Regions from separate parts of the Oceanobacillus luteolus genome, predicted to be linked through region 2. Evidence: riboswitches for the same ligand, from Rfam matches in the RefSeq annotation. Region 2 holds a riboswitch; each other region holds the start of a gene.

Region 1 (7,694 bases), on a different contig from region 2:
GTTTTTCACGAGGTCTTTCGATGTCGATAGGGATATCTTGCAAGATCCTGCCTGGTTGGGTACCCATGACAATGATGCGGTCAGATAACTTAATGGCTTCTTGGATACTATGGGTTACGAATATAATTGTTTTTTTCGTTTCGACCCAGATCCTTTCCAGTTCATCATGAAGTCTGATTCTTGTTTGTTCATCTAGTGCACCGAATGGTTCATCCATAAGCAGTACACGGGGGTTCATCGCCAATGCTCTGGCGATGGCGACTCGCTGCTGCATACCTCCTGAAAGTTCATGAGGCGAATGATTGGCATAAGCACTCAATTGTACGAGTTGTAAATATTTCTGTGCTGTTTCTCGGGCTTCCTTTTTCTTCATTACTTTTTTCAACGGAAACATCACATTTTCTTCCACGGATAACCAAGGGAAGAGGGCTGCCTGTTGAAATACCATGCCCCGGTCATTCCCGGGTTTAGTTATTTGTTGGTTGTCTAAGTAAAGTTCTCCTTCACTGGGTCTAAGAAGTCCTGCAATAATGTTCAGCACGGTAGATTTCCCACAACCAGATGGTCCTAAAAGAGAAACGAATTCTCCCTTTTCTATATTTAAGTTGATATCACGTAATACTTGTTCCGTTTTTCCTTGATTCGGAAAGCTTTTCTGTACGTTGTTTATCGAAAGAAACATGTTTTCCCACCCTTATAGATTAAACAAACTATTCCTAGTAAGTTAATCTGATTAACTATGTTTATTATATACTTTCTCACTTAAATGTCAATCTTCCAGTCTTTCTTTATTGTTATCTCCCTAGATATACGCTAAAATATAGTCAAAATAATACTAAGCTGACTGATTTAGTTGGAATTTAAATTGCAGCATTTCGTTTATTATGCAATAAGAGAGGAAGGAACTTCATGAAGATATATCGTTCAGTACTTGATCTTATCGGAAATACTCCTATTGTTCAGTTGAATAAATTACCAGATCCAAATGGTGCTGGTGTATATATGAAATTAGAGTCATATAATCCGGGTGGCAGTGTCAAAGACCGGGCAGCATTCAATATGATTGAACAAGCAGAAAGAGATGGCAAACTGATTCCGGGAAAAAGCACGATTATTGAGCCGACTTCTGGAAATACAGGGATTGGAATTTGTATGGTCAGCGCAGTTAAGGGATATCGCTGCATCATCACGATGCCGGATAATGCTACGAAAGAACGGATAAAAATTATGAAAGCCTACGGGGCAGAAGTCATTCTGACACCTGCAAGTCAAAGGATGCAAGGAGCTATCGACGAAGCAAACAAGATAGCGAGCAACATCCCAAACAGCTTTATTCCGATGCAATTTGAAAATGAAGCAAACTCTGATGCTCATCGTGAAACAACTGCAGTGGAAATTCTAGAATCCTTTGATGGTAAGTTGGATGCTCTAGTCCTCACTGCGGGGACAGGAGGGACCGTGACAGGTGCAGGTGAAGAATTGAAAAAACAAATCCCCGATCTAAAAATATATGTGGTCGAGCCTAAAGGTTCTCCAGTTCTCTCCGGTGGGCAACCAGGTCCACATAAAATTCCGGGCACAGGCCCTGGGTTCATCCCGAAAATATTAAACCAGGAAATCTTTGATGAGATTCTTCATATAGAAGATGAAGACGCCCAACAAATGGCCCGCTATCTTGCTGCAAAGGAAGGGATATTTGTCGGCGCATCTGGTGCAGCTTCTGCATATTTCGCCATCCAGATAGCAAAAGAACTTCCGGAATCTGCGAGAGTTCTCAGCATTGCTCCTGACACAGGGGAACGATATTTATCATCGGATTTATTTCCAGAGTGATAGAGTGGGGAGCTAGCTGACCATCCCTATACTTTTTATAAATAGCCGTGCGGACTTTTACCACACGGCTATTTTTGTTTACTTTGTTTGCTAGCTATTTTAACGAGTTGCTGATACAGAAGGTTCTTTGACTCCAGTGTGGTTTGCCTCTGCATGACTTAAAGCTACTTCCCGTGCTTTTAATTCTCTTCGTAAAATCTTCCCACTGATTGTTGTTTTTGGTAATTCATCCATAACCTCAATTTCTCGAGGTGCTGCGTGTGCCGCTAGTTGATTTCGGACAAATAGACGGATGTCTTCTAACAGTTCTTCCGATTCCACATATCCTGGACGGAGGGTGATGAATGCTTTTACAATTTCACCTCGGGTTGGATCTGGTTTACCGATTACACCGGCTTCACTGACTGCCGGATGCTCAATCAGTTTACTTTCCACTTCAAACGGGCCGATCCGTTCACCGGAAGAGTTAATCATATCGTCGTCTCGGCTTTGGAAAAACACATAATCATCCTCATCTTGAATAGCTAAATCACCTGAAAGATACCAGCCTTCATATTTAAAGTAATCATTGAATTTCTTTTTATTTCCCCAGATTTCCTTCATCAGTCCCGGCCAAGGAGTACGGACAGCGAGTTGCCCAACAGAGCAACGAGGCAATTCATTTCCATCTTCATCAAGGATACCGACTTGTATCCCCGGGAATGGTCTGCCCATCGAGCCCGGCCTTATTTCTTCAGATGGTAAATTGACGACTAAATGTCCTCCAGTCTCGGTCATCCACCATGTATCGTGAATGCGGACGCCCAGTTTTTCCCAAGCCCAGTAAATAACTTCAGGGTTTAGTGGCTCACCGACACTCAGTACATGTCGGATAGATGATAGGTCGTATTTTTCAAGCAACTCATCCTGAGCAAGGAGCATGCGAAAAGCAGTAGGGGCGCTGTACCAAATCGTTACTTTGAATTCCTCGATGAGTTGATACCACTCCTCAGCCTGAAAGCGTCCGTTTTGGATGATGATCGTTGCCCGGTTCAGCCATGGTGCAAACAAACCGTATACACTCCCTGTCACCCAGCCTGGGTGGGAGGTGCACCAATATACGTCGTCATCTTTAATATCCAGTACCCATTTACCAGAAATGTAATGATGACCGACCGCCCGATGAGCGTGGAGCACACCTTTAGGTTTTCCTGTAGAACCGCTTGTATAATGAATAATTAATCCATCTTCCGGGTCGAGCCACTCTACAACATCTTCTTCTACACCTTCAATAGTAAGTACTTCGATATCCTCCACAAATAATATGGTTTTTAACGAAGGGATTTCGTCTTGCGGCACTCTATTTACCATATCCTTATCTGTAATTAGCAGTGTACCTTCACAGTCATTGATACGTTCTTTTATCGCATCCTGCATGAAGGCTTCAAAAAGTGGACCAGCAATGGCACCAATCTTAATGATTGCCAGGATGGAAATATAGCATTCTGGCGTTTTCGGAAGGAAAACAAATACGCGATCTCCTTTTTTAACACCAGAATTCTTTAAAACTGTTGCATAGTGATCCGTTTTTTCCTTCACTTCTTTGAAGGTATAACTTTGTCTCTCCTCACCATTGACATAGTGGAGGGCAATTTTATCACCATAGCCATCTTCTACATGACGGTCAATCGTCTCATGTGCTGCATTGACCTTACCGTCTTCCCGGATAAAATCTCTCCCTAATTGGTTCCAGTCAAAGTTTTTCCTTACTTCGTTATAGTCTGATAGATTGTAAGCATGATTAGCTAAAGATGGAATACTTCTATTTTTTAATGTCATGTTCTTTTCCTCCCTTTAGATGCGCGAACTCTGTTTATTCAAATCAAGGCTGTCTAAAATCTCTTTCTTGTAGAATGCGGCTTTCTCGCTGCCACGCTCGAGATTACGTGCTTCACTAATTTCAATTTCTTTATCGATTTCTCCAGGCTGCCCTCTTAAAATAATGATGCGATCACATAAATATGTTGTTTCGTCAATATCGTGGGTGACTAGAACGATGGTGGACTGATGAGTCTTCCAAACATCCAACAACAAATCCTGCAGTTGCATTTTTGTAAATGCATCGAGGGCGCTGAATGGTTCATCTAATAAAAGGATTTCCGGTGATGTGACCAATGCTCTTGCAATTGCTACACGCTGGGCCATCCCGCCGGACAATTGTTTTGGATAAAGTTTCTCACTGCCCTTTAAGCCGACGCTTTCCAAATACTCAATAGCACGCGCCGTCATGTCTTGTTTATCTCCCTTTAAGCCGAAAGTTACATTTTCCAATACCGTTAACCATGGAAATAATCTCGGCTCTTGGAAAATGAATCCTACCTTTTCATGCACTGCTTTTGTCGTCGTTCCGTTAATTGCAATTTCTCCGTCGTAACCACGATCGAGTCCTGAAATTGCACGTAATAATGTACTTTTCCCACAGCCACTCGTGCCAAGAAGTCCGATAATCTCACCAGGATTGGCGGAGAAGTTGATATTATTCACTGCTGTTTTCCCGTCAAACGTTCGGCTGACATCCCTTAATTCAAGGCTCATTTGATTACCCCCTATGTTTACGATCGTTCCAGACTATCCTGCCAATGCAAAGATCTGTCTTGAATCAGTTTTAAAATCCAATCCGATAATTTACCAATCACTGCAAATAAAATAATACTTGCGATAATTGTCTCGGGTGAAAGTGTATTTTGTCCAAGTACGAGTAAATACCCTAACCCTTGACTTGCACCCATTAGTTCCGCTGCGACAACAAACATCCACCCTAAGCCAAGACCGCTGCGGAGTCCGACAATAAAGGAAGGCAATGCAGCAGGTAAGATGATTCTTTTGATGAGTTGGAAGTTGTTTAAACCATACATTTTGCCGACTTCGATTAATTTTCGGTCCACGCCGCTTATCCCGCTCACGATATTTAAATACACCGGGAAAAACACACCGACTGCAATCATCGTCACCTTCGAAGGTTCGCCAATTCCCATCCATAGGATGAATAAAGGTACCCAAGCGAGGGAAGGGATGGAGCGGAAGGCTTGTAGCATCGGGTCTAACAGTTGCTCCGCTTTTTTATAAAATCCGACTAACGATCCTAGGATGATTGCAACGATGGTACCTAATATAAATCCTTGAAATACACGGATAGTCGTTATCCCGATATGCGACCATAACGTTCCATCCTGCGCCATCGTCAGGATGGTGTTGAAAATAACGGTCGGTGCGGGAAGCTGGTAGGCAGGTAATACTTCTAATCTACTTAAACCCTCCCATATTATTAAGAGGGTTACCGGAATAATACTGCCTAAAATTACTGTTCTTCCAGACCCTGAAAATCCATTAAGTTTCCCAGTAGCTTTATTCTTTTCGATATGTTTCTTTAAAGGTACTGATGTTGTTAATTCCCCTTTGTATTTCATCTTGTTCCCTCCACCTTATTCAGACTTGATTGATTCTTCCGCAAACGACGAATCAATGAGTTCGGAAGTTACTTCCTCAATATCTGTTGTTTCATCGATTACTTCTCCAAGTAAGACATTGCCTGCTTCAATCAGCGCCTCATGATGCAGCTTACTCGGTATAGCATTGGAGAAATCATTCCGTTCAATCTGTGTTTTTGCCACTTCCAGTTCGATGCTCGCTTCTTCTGCCAGGATTTCTGCAGCCTTTTCTGGATTGTCAATGGTCCATTCTCTAGCTTTCTCGTAAACCTCAATAACTCTATCCACATAGTCGGGATATTGCTCAGCAAATTCCTCTCTTACACTTAAAAATCCATACGTATTGAAGTCAGGATTGCGATAAAACAGTTCGGCATCGGATTCCAATTCCAGTCTTGCCATATGTGGGTCAAGCCCCGCCCAGGCATCAACAGAACCGGAAGATAAGGCAGAAGCACCATCTCCATGTTGCAGGTTTACAATTTCAACATCATCTGCTGAGATACCGGATTCATTTAAAGCACGAAGCAAGAAAATGTATGGATCCGTACCCAGTGTAGCGGCAACTCGTTTTCCTTCTAAGTCTTGAATCGATTCAATTCCTGAATTCTGATTTGTGACGAGTGCAGTCCATTCTGGTTTGGAGAAGATATAGACGGTCTTGATTGGAGCGCCATTAGCTTTTGACATTAAGGTAGCCGCACCTGCCGCAGAACCGAAATCTACACTATTACTGTTCAGGAATTCCAAGGATTTATTACTGCCTTGGCTTAACACCCATTCAACTTCTATGCCATCTTCCTTCAATTCTTCTTCCAGCCATCCAAATTCTTTCAATACTAGACTAGTAGGGGAGTAGTACGCATAATCCAATTTGATTTTTTTTGGCTTACCATCCGTACTGGCTGAAGTGGAACATCCAGAAATGAGTAATACTAATCCAACCATACTGATGATCAAATATTTTAGTTTTTTCATAGTTTTTTTCCTCCTGATTAACATTCATTTTTCCCTTATCTTGAAAAAGGGTATATATCCTGTTTCCTAACCTCCTACTTATGAAAATATAAAAACCCTCTTCCGTTAAGAAGAGGGTTGATTTATCATTACGCTCTTCTTATCTTCCAGGATATAATCCTGCTGGAATTAGCACCTTACTATTTTTAAGTAGGTTGCCGGGCATCATCGGGCCAGTCCCTCCGCCGCTCTGGATAAGAAATAATTATTCAATTGTTCTAAAAATTTTTGTGTTAGATGCATAATAACATCATAATTTTTTCAAGTCAATCTTTTCAGGGAAGATGAGACGAAAATACTAATTCGAGGAAATTTCTGGATAAAAAAAGATAACCCACAGAGGGTTATCTTTAACATGTGTTAACGTACTGTTTTTTTCCACAATCCAAGTACAACTGCTGCAACCATTGTTCCAATAGCTAAAGCTAATAGGAAAAGCAAGGCATTTTCAGCAAGTGGAATAACGAAAAGTCCACCATGTGGTGCAGGGATGGCTGTATTCCATAGCTGGGTTAATCCTCCTGCAGTTGCTGCTCCAATAATGGACGAAGCAATGACTCGTATAGGATCAGCTGCTGCAAATGGGATGGCTCCTTCTGTAATGAATGATATTCCCATAACATAGTTTGTTAATCCGGATTTACGTTCGCCTTCTGTAAATTTATGTTTGAACATGGTAGTGGCTACCGCGATTGCAAGTGGAGGCACCATTCCGCCCGCCATTACTGCCGCCATTAAACTACCATCACCTGTATCAGTGAAAATTCCTATCGAGAAAGCGTAAGCGGCTTTATTAAATGGTCCACCCATATCAATCGCCATCATTCCTCCAAGTATCACTCCAAGAATGACCGCATTCCCTGTTCCTAGATTTTGCAAGAAATTAATCATCGCTGAATTAATCCCTGAGAAAATTGGGCCAAAAATATAATACATTAATATTCCAGTAAAGAATAAGCCGATCACAGGATAAATTAAAATCGGTTTTAAACCTTCCAATGATTTCGGTAAATTGCGGAAAAGCTGCTTGAGTAGAACGACAATATAACCAGCAAGGAAGCCTCCAACCAAACCACCGAGGAAACCTGCATCACTATTCACGGCAATTAAACCAGCTACCATTCCAGGCATGAGACCAGGTCGGTCGGCAATACTCATTGCAATAAATCCAGCAAAAATCGGGATAAGGAAGCTAAATGCATTCCCACCAATTGAATTTAAGAAGGTGAAAATTTCACTATCGCTGCCTAGCATACTTTCAAATAAGAATGATATGGCGAGTAAAATCCCACCCCCAACTACAAATGGCAGCATATGGGAGATACCATTCATCAGATCCTTATAGATTCTACCCCAAATTGAAGAGGATTTTTCTTC
Region 2 (7,694 bases):
ATGACATCCCCGTGTCCGCCAATATATTTTGTCGCACTGTGGAGGACTACATCACAGCCGATATCGAGCGGGCGCTGCAAGTAAGGGGTAGAAAACGTGTTATCTACAACAACAGGAATATTATATTCTTTCGCCACTTCCACAACGAGCTCTAAATCAATCAGTTTCATCGTCGGATTAATCGGGGTTTCTACATAAATCACTGAAGTTTCGGGCTTGATTTTAGATCGAATTTCTTCCTTGGAGTCCATCATGGAAAAATCAGAGGTGATATTATATTTTTCTTTCATCATCATGAGTAAACCAAAGGTACATCCATATAAACCGGCTGAGCATAGCACATGATCATTTGCCTTTGTTAAGGACAGCAGCACCGCAGAGACGGCAGCCATTCCCGAAGCAAAAGCCAAACCTTTTTCACCATTCTCCAATCGCGCAATCCGTTCTTCCAACACACGTACAGTCGGATTACCGAGGCGCGAATAAATATAGCCTTCCTCTGTGCCATGGAAACGCCTCTCCCCTTGTTCTGCAGTATCAAAAACATAAGTGGACGTTTGGAAAAGCGGTACAGCCAAGCTCCCAAGCATCTCCTTTTCGTCATACCCCTCATGAATTACAGCCGTTTCAAATCGTTTATGATTTTTTGTCATGTCCCTTCCCCCTTTTTTCATGACAAATACTCTCTTATACCAACATATGCATATCCCAGCAAGCGGTAAATCAAGCTATCTGATAAATACTGTTACATATTATTTTACTTCAATAAACTCAATAATGAAAGCGTTTTCCTGAAATGGGTATAGATTGTTAGATTCCAATAAAATCGATTCTCAATCATTTGCCTTTTTAAAAAATTAATTCTACTATTATTTTAATATATAGACAAAGAAGGGTTTGATGGAGTTTGGAAACGAAGGAAATGAGATTGGGCACTTTGTATGCTTTCAGTGCTTATTTACTTTGGGGATTTTTGACGATGTATTGGAAGTTCCTTGGAAATGTAAATCCGATGGAGGTATTGGCACATCGGATTGTATGGTCTTTCGTTTTCATGATTTTTTTATTACTAGTCATTAAACAGTTCCGCTCCTTCCTGAAGGAATGCGGTAAATTATTTAAAAATCCAAAAGATTTATTAGGGATTACAACTGCTTCTCTCCTCATTTCAACGAATTGGTTTTTATTTATTTGGGCAGTAGGCAATGATTATGTACTTCAGGCAAGTCTCGGTTATTACATTAATCCGTTGATGAGTATTTTCCTAGGCATCGTCGTACTGCGGGAAAAGGTAACTGGAAAGCAGACGATCGCATTCTTGCTTGCTATTGTTGGTGTTCTTTACCTGACTATCCGCGGCGGAGTTTTTCCTTGGATTTCACTTGTTTTTGCATTGACATTTGCAATATACGGATTGCTTAAAAAGAAAATCAATATAAGCGCAACGCATGGACTTACGATTGAAACGATGATTATTACACCTATTGCACTTGGTTATCTGTATCTTTTACCATCAAACAGTTTTACTTTTTCACCTGTCTTCTCATCGACAAATCTCTTGTTATTCGGCGCTGGAATCATCACGGCCATCCCACTTTTATTATTTGCCAAGGGGGCAAAGACGATTCCTTTATCGATGGTAGGTATTTTACAGTTCATCGCACCGACGATTATGTTTTTCTTAGGGGTATTCGTTTATCATGAACCTTTTTCAACAGATAATTTTATCGCATTCTTATTTATTTGGTCGGCATTAATACTATATTTGAACTCGGTTTACCACCACCCCGCTAAACATCGAGCAAATGCGTAGAAAACATTAATTATTTTTAATAAATATTAAAAGGGTTGACATTGGTCAAAGTAAAGCGTTATAATCATCAGTAAATTTATAAAAGATTTTCAAATACAGCAACAGTGTCAATTTGAAAATCTTAAACAATTAATCTCTTATCAAGAGCGGCGGAGGGACTAGGCCCGATGAAGCCCGGCAACCTTGAAGTAAGCACGACTTACTTTTAATGGTGCTAAATCCTACAGATCGACCAGATCTGGAAGATAAGAGGAGGAATGGTATAGAAAACTATACGCCCTCTTCTTAGGAAGGGGGCTTTTTTAATTCCCCTCCCTTGCCAGATAAAAAACGGAAACACCTTTCTTGAAAGCAATCCAAGCAGGTGCTTTCGCAGAAGGTAGCTAGACAAGAAAACATATCTTGCCAAATAACAAGGAGGAATTTACAATGTCAGAATTCAATTTTTTCGATTCAGAAACACTAGGATTACACGCAGGTCAGGAGCCTGATCCAACAACAGGTGCTCGAGCACTTCCAATCTATGAGACTACCGCTTATGTTTTCCGTGATACGGAGCATGCGCAAAATTTATTCGGTTTAGCAGAGACAGGAAACATCTACTCTAGAATTATGAACCCAACAGTTGACGCTTTTGAAAAGCGTATCGCTGAGCTTGAGGATGGGGTCGCAGCTGTAGCAACTTCTTCAGGAATGGCTGCCATTACTTTCGCAATCCTTAACGTCGCTACTGCTGGTGATGAAATTGTTGCGGACGCGAACCTATACGGTGGTACGTACAATCTTTTCGTCAACACGCTTCCAAAATATGGAGTTACGGTAAAACTAGTTGACGGTTCGGACCCAGAAAACTTCCGCGCAGCAATTACAGATAAAACGAAAGCACTTTTCGGTGAGACGATTACGAACCCAAGCCTTAACGTATTCGATATTGAAGCAGTTGCTGAAATCGCTCATGAGAACGGAATTCCTTTGATCATTGATAACACATTCGCTACACCATTTAACGCAAAACCAATCAGCTGGGGTGCTGACATCGTTGTCCACTCTGCCACAAAGTGGATCAGTGGACACGGTACAAATGTTGGTGGCGTCGTTGTTGATGGTGGTCGTTTTAACTGGGATAGTCCAAAATTCCCTGAATTTACAACACCAGACGAAAGCTATAAAGGTGTACGCTATGCAGATCTTGGCGCTGTAGCTTATGCATTAAAATTACGTGTTACCCTTTTACGGGATATTGGTTTCACATTAAGTGCACAAAGCGCGCATAATTTCTTCCTTGGTCTACAAACGTTACAAGTACGTATTGATCGTCATATCGAGAATACGAAGGAAGTTGTTTCTTACTTGAATAACCACCCTGCAGTAGAATGGGTAAACTACCCAGGTCTAGAAGGGCATCCTTCATACAACCTAGCGAAAAAATACTTGATCCGTGGCGGTGGTTCAGTTGTGACATTCGGCATCAAAGGTGGACGTGAAGCTGGCCGTAAAGTAATTGATAATATTAAACTATGGTCACATGTAGCTAACGTTGGAGATTCAAAATCTCTCATCATTCACCCAGCTTCTACTACACAACAACAGCTATCGGATGAAGATTTGAAGAAGAACGGTACACCGGTTGAACTAATCCGTCTATCAATTGGTCTCGAATCACCAAAAGATATCTTAGTTGAACTGGACAAAGCAATTGCAATAGCTACTGGAGAAGAACCACAAATCAAGACTACTGAAGAAGACGTCGTGAAATGGTTGCTTCACTCTCCATTTGACCGCTCTGAGGAATTAAGACAAAAAACAGTTGCTGTGTCAGGAGTAGAAGAAGCGACGAAGAAAAAACTTGCAAACTACGGATTCCAAGTCGTTTCTATTGAAGATGACGTTGATGTCCTTGATGCATTAGTAGTGAATGCTCAAGAACTTCCGAAAGAAACAATTGAACAGCTAATTAACAAACAAGGAAAAGTACTATGGGTTGAAAATAAAGTGGCTGATGCAGCTGTAGAAAATGTAAAAGCCGCTGGAATCCAAGTCATTCAAGACAAATCTATTGCCGATGAATTAGATCGAGTTCGTGGCAGTAAGTTAGTGAAGGAAACAGTAAAACTATAATTGAGAAGTAACGAGGAACCGAGTGCTATGTGCACTTGGTTCTTTTTTGTTCCAATAAATTTTCATGATGAGATTTTTCTGCATAGGCAATGGTTGTCCCTGAATAAGCTAATGATACAAAGTTTCGGATCAGGTGCCTTACCTCATCAGACTTAAATAATATCTACTATACTCCCTAAATAGGATTGTTTAAAAAGATTGCGGGATATTTTCCCGTATCAGAATGAATTCAGATGCTTTGGGAAAAGAAACACAGCACACCTTCCCATAACAGGTCGAATCCAAGTGTTTCGGGAAAAGAAATACTGCTTATCTTCCCCTGTCAGATTTAATTCTAGCGATTCAGGAAAAGAAACACACAGCACCTTCCAAATTTTAAGCAATCCAGGAAGTCATTAAATGTTTTCTGACTGAAATTCTCCCATTCCCCTATTCACCAACCCACATTCCATGTTTATAAGTTTAACATTTACTTTTTACGTTCAAAATAATAGGGTAAATAAGAAATAGTAGTTGAGGACAAAACAAGTTATACTAGTATTAGACAGAATTTAGGTGTGATGACATTGAAAAAATTATTATTTATGTTTTTGATAACCATTCTTATTGCTATTGGAATAATTTATTATATAGATAATCAGAAAGCGGTACTCAAACAGCCTTTGATTCCTCAAGAAGATGAGGAACAAGTTATGGAAGAGATACAACCTGAGGAAGAAGAAACAGAAGAAGATGTCCAACAAGAAAATAGTTTAACAGAACGGGTATCTACTGTCTTTCAAGAAACGTTGGATCGTATTTTCCAGCGTGAAGTGAAAATCGTAGCAATTGGAGATTCGCTTACTCGAGGAGTCGGCGATGCGACAGAAGGCGGCGGGTATGTCGGCATCTTGGAGCGTACTCTCAACCAGAACAGACATGTGGCCACTTTTGAAAACCTCGGTCTGCCTGGAAACCGCTCGGATCAGCTTTTAAGAAGATTGGACCAGCCTGAAATTATGGAAGAATTGGAAGATGCTGATCTTGTACTCATTACAATCGGTGCAAACGATATTTTGAAAGTCACCAGAGAACACTTTACAAATTTAGAGATTGATGTGTTTATTGATGAACAGGCCCGCTACGAGGAAAGGCTCAAACAAATTTTAGAAAAGATACAGAGCATCAACGAGAATGCCGAAATCTACCTGCTTGGAATCTATAACCCTTTCGAAAAATACTTCCAAGACATTGAGGAATTGAATCAAATTGTCAATGCTTGGAATACAACAGGCAGCGACTTAACGATGGAAATGGAAAATGTCACGTTCATCCCGATTGACGATTTGTTTGCCGACAACGAAAATCCGATTTTTGCAGATGATAATTTCCACCCGAATTATGCCGGGTATTACTTGATGGCTGAACGTGTGCTGGAATACATTTCTAAAGAAGAAGAAGAAGGATGACAATTATGTCTAGATTGAATAAACATAGAGATAAAATAAATTGGAAAAACGGCTTCTTCTTTATTTTGGCGATCAATATAGCTATTTTCTTACTAGTTGTCAGCTTTATTTTTTGGCCAGCGGAGGAAGTCGAACTCCCACATCGCTCGGTAGATATAGAAAAAGAAAGTTCGGAATTTATCGTACGGACGTCAAAGGAAAACTTAAACAACTTAATCAATGCTTATATTGAACATTTAACGGTGAACACGGAACATAAATACCGGATTGAACTGGAGGAAGATGTTCATCTCATTGGGGAACTTCCTGTTTTTTCCACAACGGTTCCACTATCGATGCATTTCGAACCATTTGTTGTGGAAAATGGAGATATTATTCTAAAACAGCGGTCGATATCATTAGGATTATTGCAGCTGCCGAATAAAAGAATCATGGAATATCTGGAAAGATACTTGCCGATGCCCGAATGGGTGACGGTCAATCCGGATGATGAAGAAATTTATATCGCCATCACCGATATGGATATACGAAGTAACTTCGAGCTTGCTGTTGAAACCATTGATTTGGAGGCGAATAATTTAGCATTCCGAATTCGCGTACCTTATGAAACATTGGGTATTGAAACGTGGAATATGATTCCTACCCCAAAAAGATGATTTCTGCTGAAGTCAGGAATCATCTTTTTCAATATACATATTACATCAAGGAGAAGACATGAAGAAAAATAAATCTTTTAAAAGAGAGCTTATCCTATCATTCCTTATCATTGGAATCACCTCCATCATCATTCTCGGAAGCTTTCAAATTTATCAGCTCTATTCCCTAGTGAATGAAAAACAGAGCAATCAAATCGCACTTACGACATTCATGGAAGATTATATCGATAATTATGTCGACACTCATGCCCGTATCATTGAAACGATGTCCTATCAAATTTCTGATGACGTCTCTGAAGGGGATTTCGCTTCGATTCAGCAAGACTTAAGCGAAATCAAAGCACACTACCCCGGCTTTGTTAATTTATATATCGGGGACCCTGAAGGACAAGCAATGCTTTTCTACCCCGAAGTGCTGACAGATGGAGTCATTGAAGAAAATTATAATTTCAGTGATCGTCGTTATTATCAGGAATTGATTAATAAACAAACTAGTGTGATTTCTCCGGCCTTTCATGGAAGGGGCGGGACGGACCTGCTTCTTGTTGCCATCGTCTCCCCTATATTCGATGACCAAGGAAACATGCAAGGTTATCTTCTCGGGGCCCTTGACTTGAACGAGTTGGACAGTTATACAAGCAATCGGATCAATGATGACACGAGCAAAACAATTGTGCTTGATCGGGAAAATAACGCAATTGTCCATCCCGATATCGATACCGCTAGAGAACTGGTCAATCTATCAAATAATGAAATTGTAAACCATATTGAAGGCAATCAAACATCCGGAAGCTTTACGATTAAAGATGGTGACGAGCGAAAATTTATCACCTACGGAAAAATTGAATCACTGGGTTGGACCGTTTGGATTTCCAGCCCTGTCATAGCGATTATTGGTGAATTTTTAGATTCCATATTCGCGGTCATTCTCGTTGCATTATTGACTGGTGCAATCGTAATCATCACGAGCCTGCTATTGACAAACCGTCTGGAAAGCGCCATACATAAACTGCTTCACTATATTCATAGCTACACCGCCAGCTATAAAAAGAATGAACCCTTCCAATTGGCCGCACAAATTTCCGGCCCGTCAGAAATGAATGAAGTACTCATCCATTTTAATGGGATGATGGAAGAAATTGATTACAACCGGGAAAAACTAATGAAGCTGAATACCGAATTGGAAGAACGCGTGAGGGAAAGAACAATCAACTTGGAAAATAAAAATAAAGAGCTTCGATTCAAACACGCTGAATTATCAGCAGTTCTCGAAAGTATGTTTGAAGGAATTATGCTATTGGATAATAAAAAGCAAATCCGTTATGTAAATGAATTTTTCCTCAAGGTCATTGAAAACGAAGCCCTCCCTCCCCTTCAAACATTGGAAGATGTTTCAGAACGGCTGCTCACTTCTTTTGATGTAACCCAGGAAGAACTGGATAGCTTCTTTAATGAAGGCGGAGAACTCAAGCTTAAAAATAAACTGGAATCTGGGAAGGATCAATTTTATTTACTTCACCGTTTTTCCGTGACGTCTGAGGAAGAACAAATTGGTTTTGGCCTGTTGATTCAAGATATTACAAAGGAAGTAGAGATTGATACGTTGAAGGATAATCTCATCTCACTTACTTCCCATGAATTCAAAACTCCAATCACAAC
Region 3 (7,694 bases), on a different contig from region 2:
TTGGGTTCATCCCCCCTCTCATCATGTTTATAATGACGAGGAAGAAAAATGGTTATCACGCTGAATCAAGTCGGAAAGCACTGAACTTCCATTTGACGATATTTCCATTATTTATCATGAGCAGTATGCTTCCTTCATGGGTGAAATACGCTATATTAGCTGTAGAGACCATCATCATCCTGTATGCTATTATTCGAATAGCTCTTCATAAGCCTTATCAATATCCAGCTATTCCTTACATTAAAAACAAAGATAGGAATATAGAAACGAGGTATACGCATGTCAGATAATACGTTGACAATCGGACAATTGGCAAGACGAACGGGCGTTACCGTACGGACACTTAGATATTACGATAAAATAGACTTACTGAAACCAACAGACTACAAAGAAGGAGGACATCGATTATACAGCCAAAAGGACCTCTTACGTTTACAGCAAATCCAATCCCTGAAATTCATCGGCTTTTCATTGAAAGAAATAGTCGATGTATTAGATTCACATGATATAGAAGGACAACAGCTAATCGATTCCATTACATTTAAGAAAAGAGAACTTATGGCAGAACTAGAAAAAATCCAACAAACCATCGACCAATTAGACCATATGCAAACCATCATTTCAGGCTATGGAAAAATTGACGTGACATTATTTTGCTTTATGATTCATTCCATTCTTTTTGAAGAGGAAAATCTACATGAACAAAGCAAAGTCAAAGACTCCATCCACAATTTTAGAAGTACAGAACGAGCACAATTAGACAAAGAATACTTCTCATTGTTTATGGACTTGAAAAAACTTGTAGCGAACGGAGTAAATCCTAAGTCGGATGAAGCACTCGCATTCATCAAACAGTTGGCAGCTCTCTCCGATAAAACATTGTCTATGTTAGGGGCGGAACAAATACACTTAGCAAATCAACTTGATGAACCTAATATACTCCATCCATTCACAGAAGAGGAAAGAGCATTCCTTGAAAGGGCTTATGCTGATATGTCAAAGGATGTTTAAAGATAATTTTCTTTTAAAATAAAAACCTGGTAATCCAAATAAGATTCTGGATTACCAGTTTTTTACTGAAGCCCAAGCCGTTGCTTAAAGCTTATAATTCTTTCGTGGTTTGTTGTTGTCCTTCTCCACCTTGTTTCCCATATCTTCACGGGAAACAGTCGCAGCTGCGTTTCCAAATGGGTCCAGAGCTTGAGCTATCGTATCTTCTGGAACAACCCCCATTCCTGATCCTACTGTGTTTTCCTTATGTTGATGTTTACGTCTATTTTTATTTGTATCTGCCACATGTATCACTCCCTCCATAGTATTGGGAATTTCCCTTCGTTTATTTTGCCCAATTGGAGAGGTTTTACATGGATAAATTTGATTTCTTTTATTATGCTATATTACTTGTCGCAATCCATTTATAATTGGGATAGTTAGAACAGAAATATCATTTTATTTTTGGAGGGAAATTGAATGTTAGATATGTTCTTATATAATTGGCAGATAAGAGAAGATTGGTTTGATTTTTGCAAGAATATTTCCGAGGAAAATCTAACAAAAAAACGGGTTGGTGGATTTGGAAGTTTCCTACACAATTTATTTCATGTTATTGATTGTGAACAAATCTGGATCAATCAATTGAAAGGAACGCAAGTATTAGTTAAGGATTTTAATTCCATTTCAAATCTGGAAGAGGTTATCGAGTTTTCTAATACTACCAAATCCCAAACCTTAAACTATCTACAATCTTATAATAGTGATATTGAAAAAAGAGTTCTGGAAGTGAAAAGTAAGAACGGTAAAACATATCATTTTCCTTATGAAAAAGTACTCCAACATATCATTACACATGAGGTTCACCATATTGGACAATTATCAGTATGGGCAAGAGAAATTGGCAAAAAACCCATCTCATCCGATCTTTTATTTAGGCAAATCTAATAGGAGCAAACCTCTTCTTAGATATTTAAGTAGGGGTTTTTATTTATTATACTGACCTGCACGGTTCTCTGTATTATAAAAAAAGGCGATTAATTTAAGTACATTTCTGCACATTCTCGTCTTTTCTTATAACCTTCAATTCTTAGTAGCCCTTTAATCAAATAGGAAAAGCCGCCATAATGGCAGCCTTTTCTCAAAGAAATGCCTCCTTTTAATTTCTCTAGAATCTTCAATCCTCTGCTTCATGGCCAAATGATTTCATTTGGGAATTCTTCCATCAGTAATTTTTGTGTTTCCGTCGACTCAAATTCTTCAGCTATTCTTTTAATAATCTCGTTATCTTTATTATCTTCTCTGGCAGCCAAGACCATGGTAAATTCATCAAGAGGTCCTCCAGTAATGAGAGCATCTTCTTGAGTTACCCCCGCTCGCGGGGCTAAAGTTCCTGCAATATAAGTTAAATCCGAGTCTTCCAACGTTTGTGGTAACATGTTGTAATCTACTTCTACAATCTTAAAATCCTTTTTATTTTCGATAATATCTGCTTGCGAACCATTAAACCCAACTCCTTCTTTCAGTTTAATCAGTCCAGCGTCATGTAAAATTTGTAATGAGCGGCCATTATTTACAGGATCACTTGGAACCGTAATCGTGGCCCCATCAGGAATCTCTTCAAGACTTTTGTGTTTTGTTGAAAAATATCCTAGTGCAAAATTAAATGTCTCAGCTATAGGAACTAGATTCCAACCATTTGTTTCGTTAGCATTTTTTAAAAACTGTTTATGTTGGAAAAAGTTTAGATCGATTTCTTTATTAGCTAATGCTTGATTAAACATATTCCAATCACTCATATATACAAACTCTAAATCAATTCCTTCTTCCTTTAAATTTGCTTGAATGTGTTTTAGCAACGAGCTGTACACATCAGAGTCGAGTATAGCAATTTCCACAGTTCCATCATCACTCGAACCACTCGCTGAACTTCCACATGCAGCTAATACGATACTCAATAAAATGAATACAGGTAATATAATTTTTTTCATCATATCCTCCATATTTATATTCTTTTATCTAATTTTTTCACGACAAGATTTCCTACAGACTGTACAATTTGTACAATGACAATAATAATTAATATGGTAATCATCATGATTTCAGTTTCATACCGGTTATAGCCGTAACGGATGGCAAAATCTCCAATACCTCCGCCTCCAACAATTCCTACAATGGTTGAATAGGAAATGAAGCTGACTGTGACAATCGTAATGTTATTTGCAATCCCTGCCCTTGCCTCCGAATAGAGCACCTTCCATACTAATTGAAATCGATTGGCTCCCATTGACTCAGCCGCTTCAATTACTCCTCGATTCACCTCAAGGAAAGTGGATTCAATTAATCTAGCAAAATACGGAATACAGCTGATTGTCATTGGTACAATAGCAGCCGTCGTACCAATGGCCGTCCCGACAAATAATCGAGTAAAAGGGATAATCGCAATGGTCAAAAGTAAAAATGGCACAGAGCGAAAAATATTAACAAACGCATTTAGAATTAAATTAAATGCTGGCAATTTTAATAATGATCCCTCACGCGTCAAATACAATAAAGTACCAACAAGCGTACCAAGTATGACACCTAAAATAACCGAAACGGTCACCATATAAAATGTTTGCCATAATGCCAATTTCATTTCTGGCAATACGGGTATAATCTTATCCCACATAGACATCACCTTTCTGGATGGATTCTTTGGATTCATTGAAAAGGATTTTTGAAATAACTGATTTCGGTTTAATATCTTTGTTTTCTTCTAAATTGAAAGTCTCAACGACTTTTCCCTGCTCCATAACCGCAACTTTGTTACATATTTTATTAACAACATTCATCTCATGAGTGACAATGACAATCGTAATTCCCAATGCTTCGTTTATTGTTTTTAAATAATCTAGTATTGTTTCCTTTGTCTGAGGGTCTACTGCTGATGTGGCTCATCGCATAACAGAACTTTAGGTTGCGTGGTGATTGCTCTTGCAATGGCAACCCGTTGTTTTTGTCCCCCGCTAAGAGTTGCTGGATAAGCATTTACTTTGTCAAGTAAATCCACTGTCTTCAAGCATTCCAATGCTCTCTCTTTCCTTTCCGTTCTACTTGCACCTGCTAACTCTAAAGGAAAAGAAACGTTATCAAGTACCGTTCGATTCGTTAATAAATTAAAATGTTGAAAAATCATTCCAATTGTTTTTCGTTTTTGCAATAGTTTCTTGCGGGACATGGAAAGCATATTTTCACCATCGACAATGATTTCACCTGAATCAGGTTGTTCCAACAAGTTAATCATGCGTAGTAAAGTTGATTTTCCCGCACCACTAAAACCAATCACGCCATAAATATCGCCTTCATTAATATCTAAACTAACTGACGATACAGCATTGAACTCTCCATCAGGCGTCTGAAATTTCTTATCTACGTTCCTTATGTTGATTATTTATCAGATACCTCCAAATATTTTTATTCCCAATAGCCAAAAATAAAAGTAGTCTAATAAACAACAAAAGAGACTCCTTTTCCAAGTTTCACTTTGAGATGAAAACTTGAAATAGTGTGTCTCTGGTCGTCCAGTCACACATTAATTCTATCATTCATCAAAACTTCTACTTCAAGCGCAATTAAAAGTATGACGTTGGCTCTTGATTACTCGCCAATATAACACTAAACTCTTCTTTTCTATCCTGTCTGTACAGGATCATTTCTTATCGAAAGACAGAAAAGCTTTTTTAAATACGATTGACCACGCTTTGATGAATCATAAAATCTCCCCCTTTCAAAGAAAGCTTTCCCCATTAATATGGTTAACGGGCTGCCTTTAGTTGTCTAATCAGCATGCAACAAATATGAAATTGGTACATAAAAGTAATGCATTAAAACAGTTGCTATTTTATTCTTGAGTAACACGTTAAAAAACCTCTTCTTAAAAATAAGAAGAGGTTTAGAACTTTTAGCGTCCAATTCTCTTCTTATCTCGCAAGCATCAATTGCTTGCAGGAATTAGCACAGTACCTAACAGGCCTGTTGCCGGGCTTCAAAGGGCCATTCCCTCCACCTCTCCGGATAAGAATATTATTTATTTAATAAGCATTCATAAACACTTTACAAATATTTTACTTAAATGTCAAGTTTTTCCAAAAACGATAACGTTTCAAATTAATTTGACAATATAAATCTCCAAAAACAGTAAAACCAATCCAAGATTTTAACGATTATCCATTAGTTGAAAATTAATCTACTTATTTATTACTTGGTTTTGTCACCTCTTTAGTAATATTTACCTCCCAAGAAATAATTGTTGTACTATCCCGAACATTATTTTTTTTAATTGTTTGTAATAATGTATTTATACCATCCTCAATTTGATGATTTGTCATTACATTATAAATCTCTTCAGGGTTAGAGAAGGGTTCATTAGGACATTCAACGAAACCATCAGTTGTTAATAATACACGATTTATTCCTTTTCTCAGTTCCCTTATTCCTCTGCTATAGCAAGGTACCATTTGATCAAATGTGTTTGCTTGCCCAATCCATTCATAAAATTGTCTTTGATTAACTTGATATTGACCAAGATTTGCAAGCTCTGGATGAAATAGGTATAAAATGCAATCGCCTACTGAGAACCACCATAGATATTTATCTTTTCTCAATACAATTAAACAAGCTGTTTCGCCAATAACTTTTCGACATTTAGAGAGAAACTGTTCTTCTTGGAATAAATTTAGGATTACTCCTTCCTATTTTTATAAAACTTTATTATCCGTAAGAGCTAATAGTTCTTGTATTTTTGTTTTATACATCGAGAATTGCTGTATGACTATCTCAGCACTTTCTACAGTACTATGGGCATCTTTGTCTATGTATTTACGCTATGCTACTAATAATTCTTCTAACTTCTAAAATAATCACGAAAAAAATCATTAAAAACGTGCTTGACTTTTTATAAGTTCCATTGTAGTGTGTTTATTAACAATTAACTAAATAAACTTTTTTCTTATCCAGAGAGGTGGAGGGACTGGCCCTTTGAAGCCTCGGCAACGGACTTTTTTTAGCACCGTGCCAATTCCAGAAGCGTAATGCTTGAAGATAAGAAGAGCAAATGACATGACAGTGGTCTAACCCTCTTCTTATTAAGAAGGGGGTTTTATTATTGCGTACATAACAGACTTAAATCCATAAACAAGATGTCGTATCGATAAAGGAACAGCAAATAAAAACATATGGAAAGTGGGAGATGACATGTCTATTACATTAACAAAAGCACCGTTTCGAGGAGATCAGGTTGGAAATTTATTACGTCCTAATAGCATTCATGTTGCGAGAAAAGAATTCCAAGAAGGGAAAATTACGGCGGAACAATTACGGGAAGTTGAAACGACAGAGATTAAGCGAATTGTTGATAAACAAATTGAAGTTGGATTAGAAGCAGTAACGGATGGTGAGTTTAGACGTAGGTTCTGGCATACGGATTTCCTTGAGCATTTGAATGGAATTGATGGGTATGTGCCAGAAGTGGGTTACATTTTCCATGGTAACGAGGAAACCGAAAAGTATAACGTCCGCAATACGGGGAAAGTTTCCTTCAGTCCTGACCACCCATTCATCAAAGATTTTATAGAATTCAAGGAAATAGTTGCTGACCGTGCGGTTGCCAAACAAACAATCCCTAGCCCGAATCAACTGTTCAACGAAGGGATCATCAATGAGGAAATCTATCCTGACATTGAAGACTATGCAAAGGATGTCATCCAAGCCTATCGCGATGCATTGAAAGCCTTCTATGATGCTGGGGCTCGTTATATCCAATTTGATGACGTATATTTTGCCGGACTTACTTCACCAGATATCCCGTTTAATGACGGAAAATATTCAAGAGAATATCTCATTGATCTTGCACTCCGCGTTGTGAATGGTGTGTTGGAAGGAAAACCGGAAGATTTAATCGTAACGACACATTTATGTCGTGGAAACTACCGCTCAAACTGGGCATTTGAAGGGAGCTATGAACTTGTTGCACCAACCCTTTTCGCCAAGGAGAAAGTCGATGGATTTTTCCTGGAATTTGATGATGAGCGTTCTGGCGGCTTCGAACCTTTAAAGTATATTCCAAAAGGGGGACCTCGGGTGGTGCTTGGTGTCTTTACTTCAAAGCATGGAGAACTTGAAGATAAAGAAACCATCAAAGCACGAATCCAGGAAGCAACAAAATATGTACCATTGGACCAAATCTGCCTGAGCACCCAATGCGGCTTTGCTTCCACTCATCATGGAAATAAATTGACGGAAGAAGAACAATGGAGAAAGCTGAAGTCCATTGTGGATCTGTCGAAAGAAATTTGGGGATAACGTTTTCCCTCTCCTAAAATAAAATATTTAATTCTTATCCAGAGAGACGGAGGGATTGGCCCAGTGAAGTCTCAGCAACCGGTCTGAATTAGGCCAAGGTGCTAATTCCAATAGGTATCTACCTAGAAGATAAGAAGAAGCTTCGTTTATATGGACCTTCTTCTTATAGAAGGTCTTTTTTGCTCCATTCACAGAAAGGAGTTTGATAACATGACGGAGAACCGTATCGAGACACTACTGGTTCAGTTAGGAAACCGTTCTGACAAAACTACAGGTACAATCAATCCGCCCATTTATTTATCGACAGCCTATCGCCATAATGGTCTTGGTCAATCTACAGGATATGATTACACTCGGACAAA

The links. A riboswitch is a leader RNA that binds a small molecule or an ion and turns the genes downstream of it on or off. The one in region 2 is predicted to bind S-adenosylmethionine.
Region 1: linked by a shared signal. The riboswitch ahead of ACFSBH_RS19160 (aliphatic sulfonate ABC transporter substrate-binding protein) and the one ahead of ACFSBH_RS01410 (PLP-dependent aspartate aminotransferase family protein) in region 2 are both predicted to bind S-adenosylmethionine.
Region 3: linked by a shared signal. The riboswitch ahead of ACFSBH_RS00255 (5-methyltetrahydropteroyltriglutamate--homocysteine S-methyltransferase) and the one ahead of ACFSBH_RS01410 (PLP-dependent aspartate aminotransferase family protein) in region 2 are both predicted to bind S-adenosylmethionine.

The regions. Positions count from the first base shown of each region.
Region 1 covers NZ_JBHUDE010000162.1:40,355-48,048, reverse strand. Annotated here, with positions in the region: gene ACFSBH_RS19185 (ABC transporter ATP-binding protein) at 1-682, opposite strand, end outside; gene cysK (cysteine synthase A) at 910-1,833, shown strand; gene acsA (acetate--CoA ligase) at 1,933-3,651, opposite strand; gene ACFSBH_RS19170 (ABC transporter ATP-binding protein) at 3,667-4,407, opposite strand; gene ACFSBH_RS19165 (ABC transporter permease) at 4,425-5,279, opposite strand; gene ACFSBH_RS19160 (aliphatic sulfonate ABC transporter substrate-binding protein) at 5,295-6,278, opposite strand; SAM riboswitch class I at 6,415-6,518, opposite strand; gene ACFSBH_RS19155 (PTS fructose transporter subunit IIABC) at 6,678-7,694, opposite strand, start outside.
Region 2 covers NZ_JBHUDE010000005.1:185,630-193,323, reverse strand. Annotated here, with positions in the region: gene megL (methionine gamma-lyase) at 1-653, opposite strand, end outside; gene rarD (EamA family transporter RarD) at 923-1,813, shown strand; SAM riboswitch class I at 1,948-2,065, shown strand; gene ACFSBH_RS01410 (PLP-dependent aspartate aminotransferase family protein) at 2,243-3,931, shown strand; gene ACFSBH_RS01405 (SGNH/GDSL hydrolase family protein) at 4,498-5,379, shown strand; gene ACFSBH_RS01400 (YpmS family protein) at 5,385-6,035, shown strand; gene ACFSBH_RS01395 (sensor histidine kinase) at 6,094-7,694, shown strand, end outside.
Region 3 covers NZ_JBHUDE010000002.1:17,880-25,573, forward strand. Annotated here, with positions in the region: gene ACFSBH_RS00210 (magnetosome magnetite crystal formation protein family) at 1-290, shown strand, start outside; gene ACFSBH_RS00215 (MerR family transcriptional regulator) at 280-1,011, shown strand; gene ACFSBH_RS00220 (hypothetical protein) at 1,096-1,296, opposite strand; gene ACFSBH_RS00225 (DinB family protein) at 1,471-1,938, shown strand; gene ACFSBH_RS00230 (MetQ/NlpA family ABC transporter substrate-binding protein) at 2,181-2,981, opposite strand; gene ACFSBH_RS00235 (methionine ABC transporter permease) at 2,996-3,661, opposite strand; gene ACFSBH_RS00240 (hypothetical protein) at 3,651-3,857, opposite strand; gene ACFSBH_RS00245 (ATP-binding cassette domain-containing protein) at 3,911-4,318, opposite strand; SAM riboswitch class I at 4,950-5,053, opposite strand; gene ACFSBH_RS00250 (hypothetical protein) at 5,223-5,636, opposite strand; SAM riboswitch class I at 5,978-6,079, shown strand; gene ACFSBH_RS00255 (5-methyltetrahydropteroyltriglutamate--homocysteine S-methyltransferase) at 6,226-7,332, shown strand; SAM riboswitch class I at 7,364-7,468, shown strand; gene ACFSBH_RS00260 (methionine biosynthesis PLP-dependent protein) at 7,543-7,694, shown strand, end outside.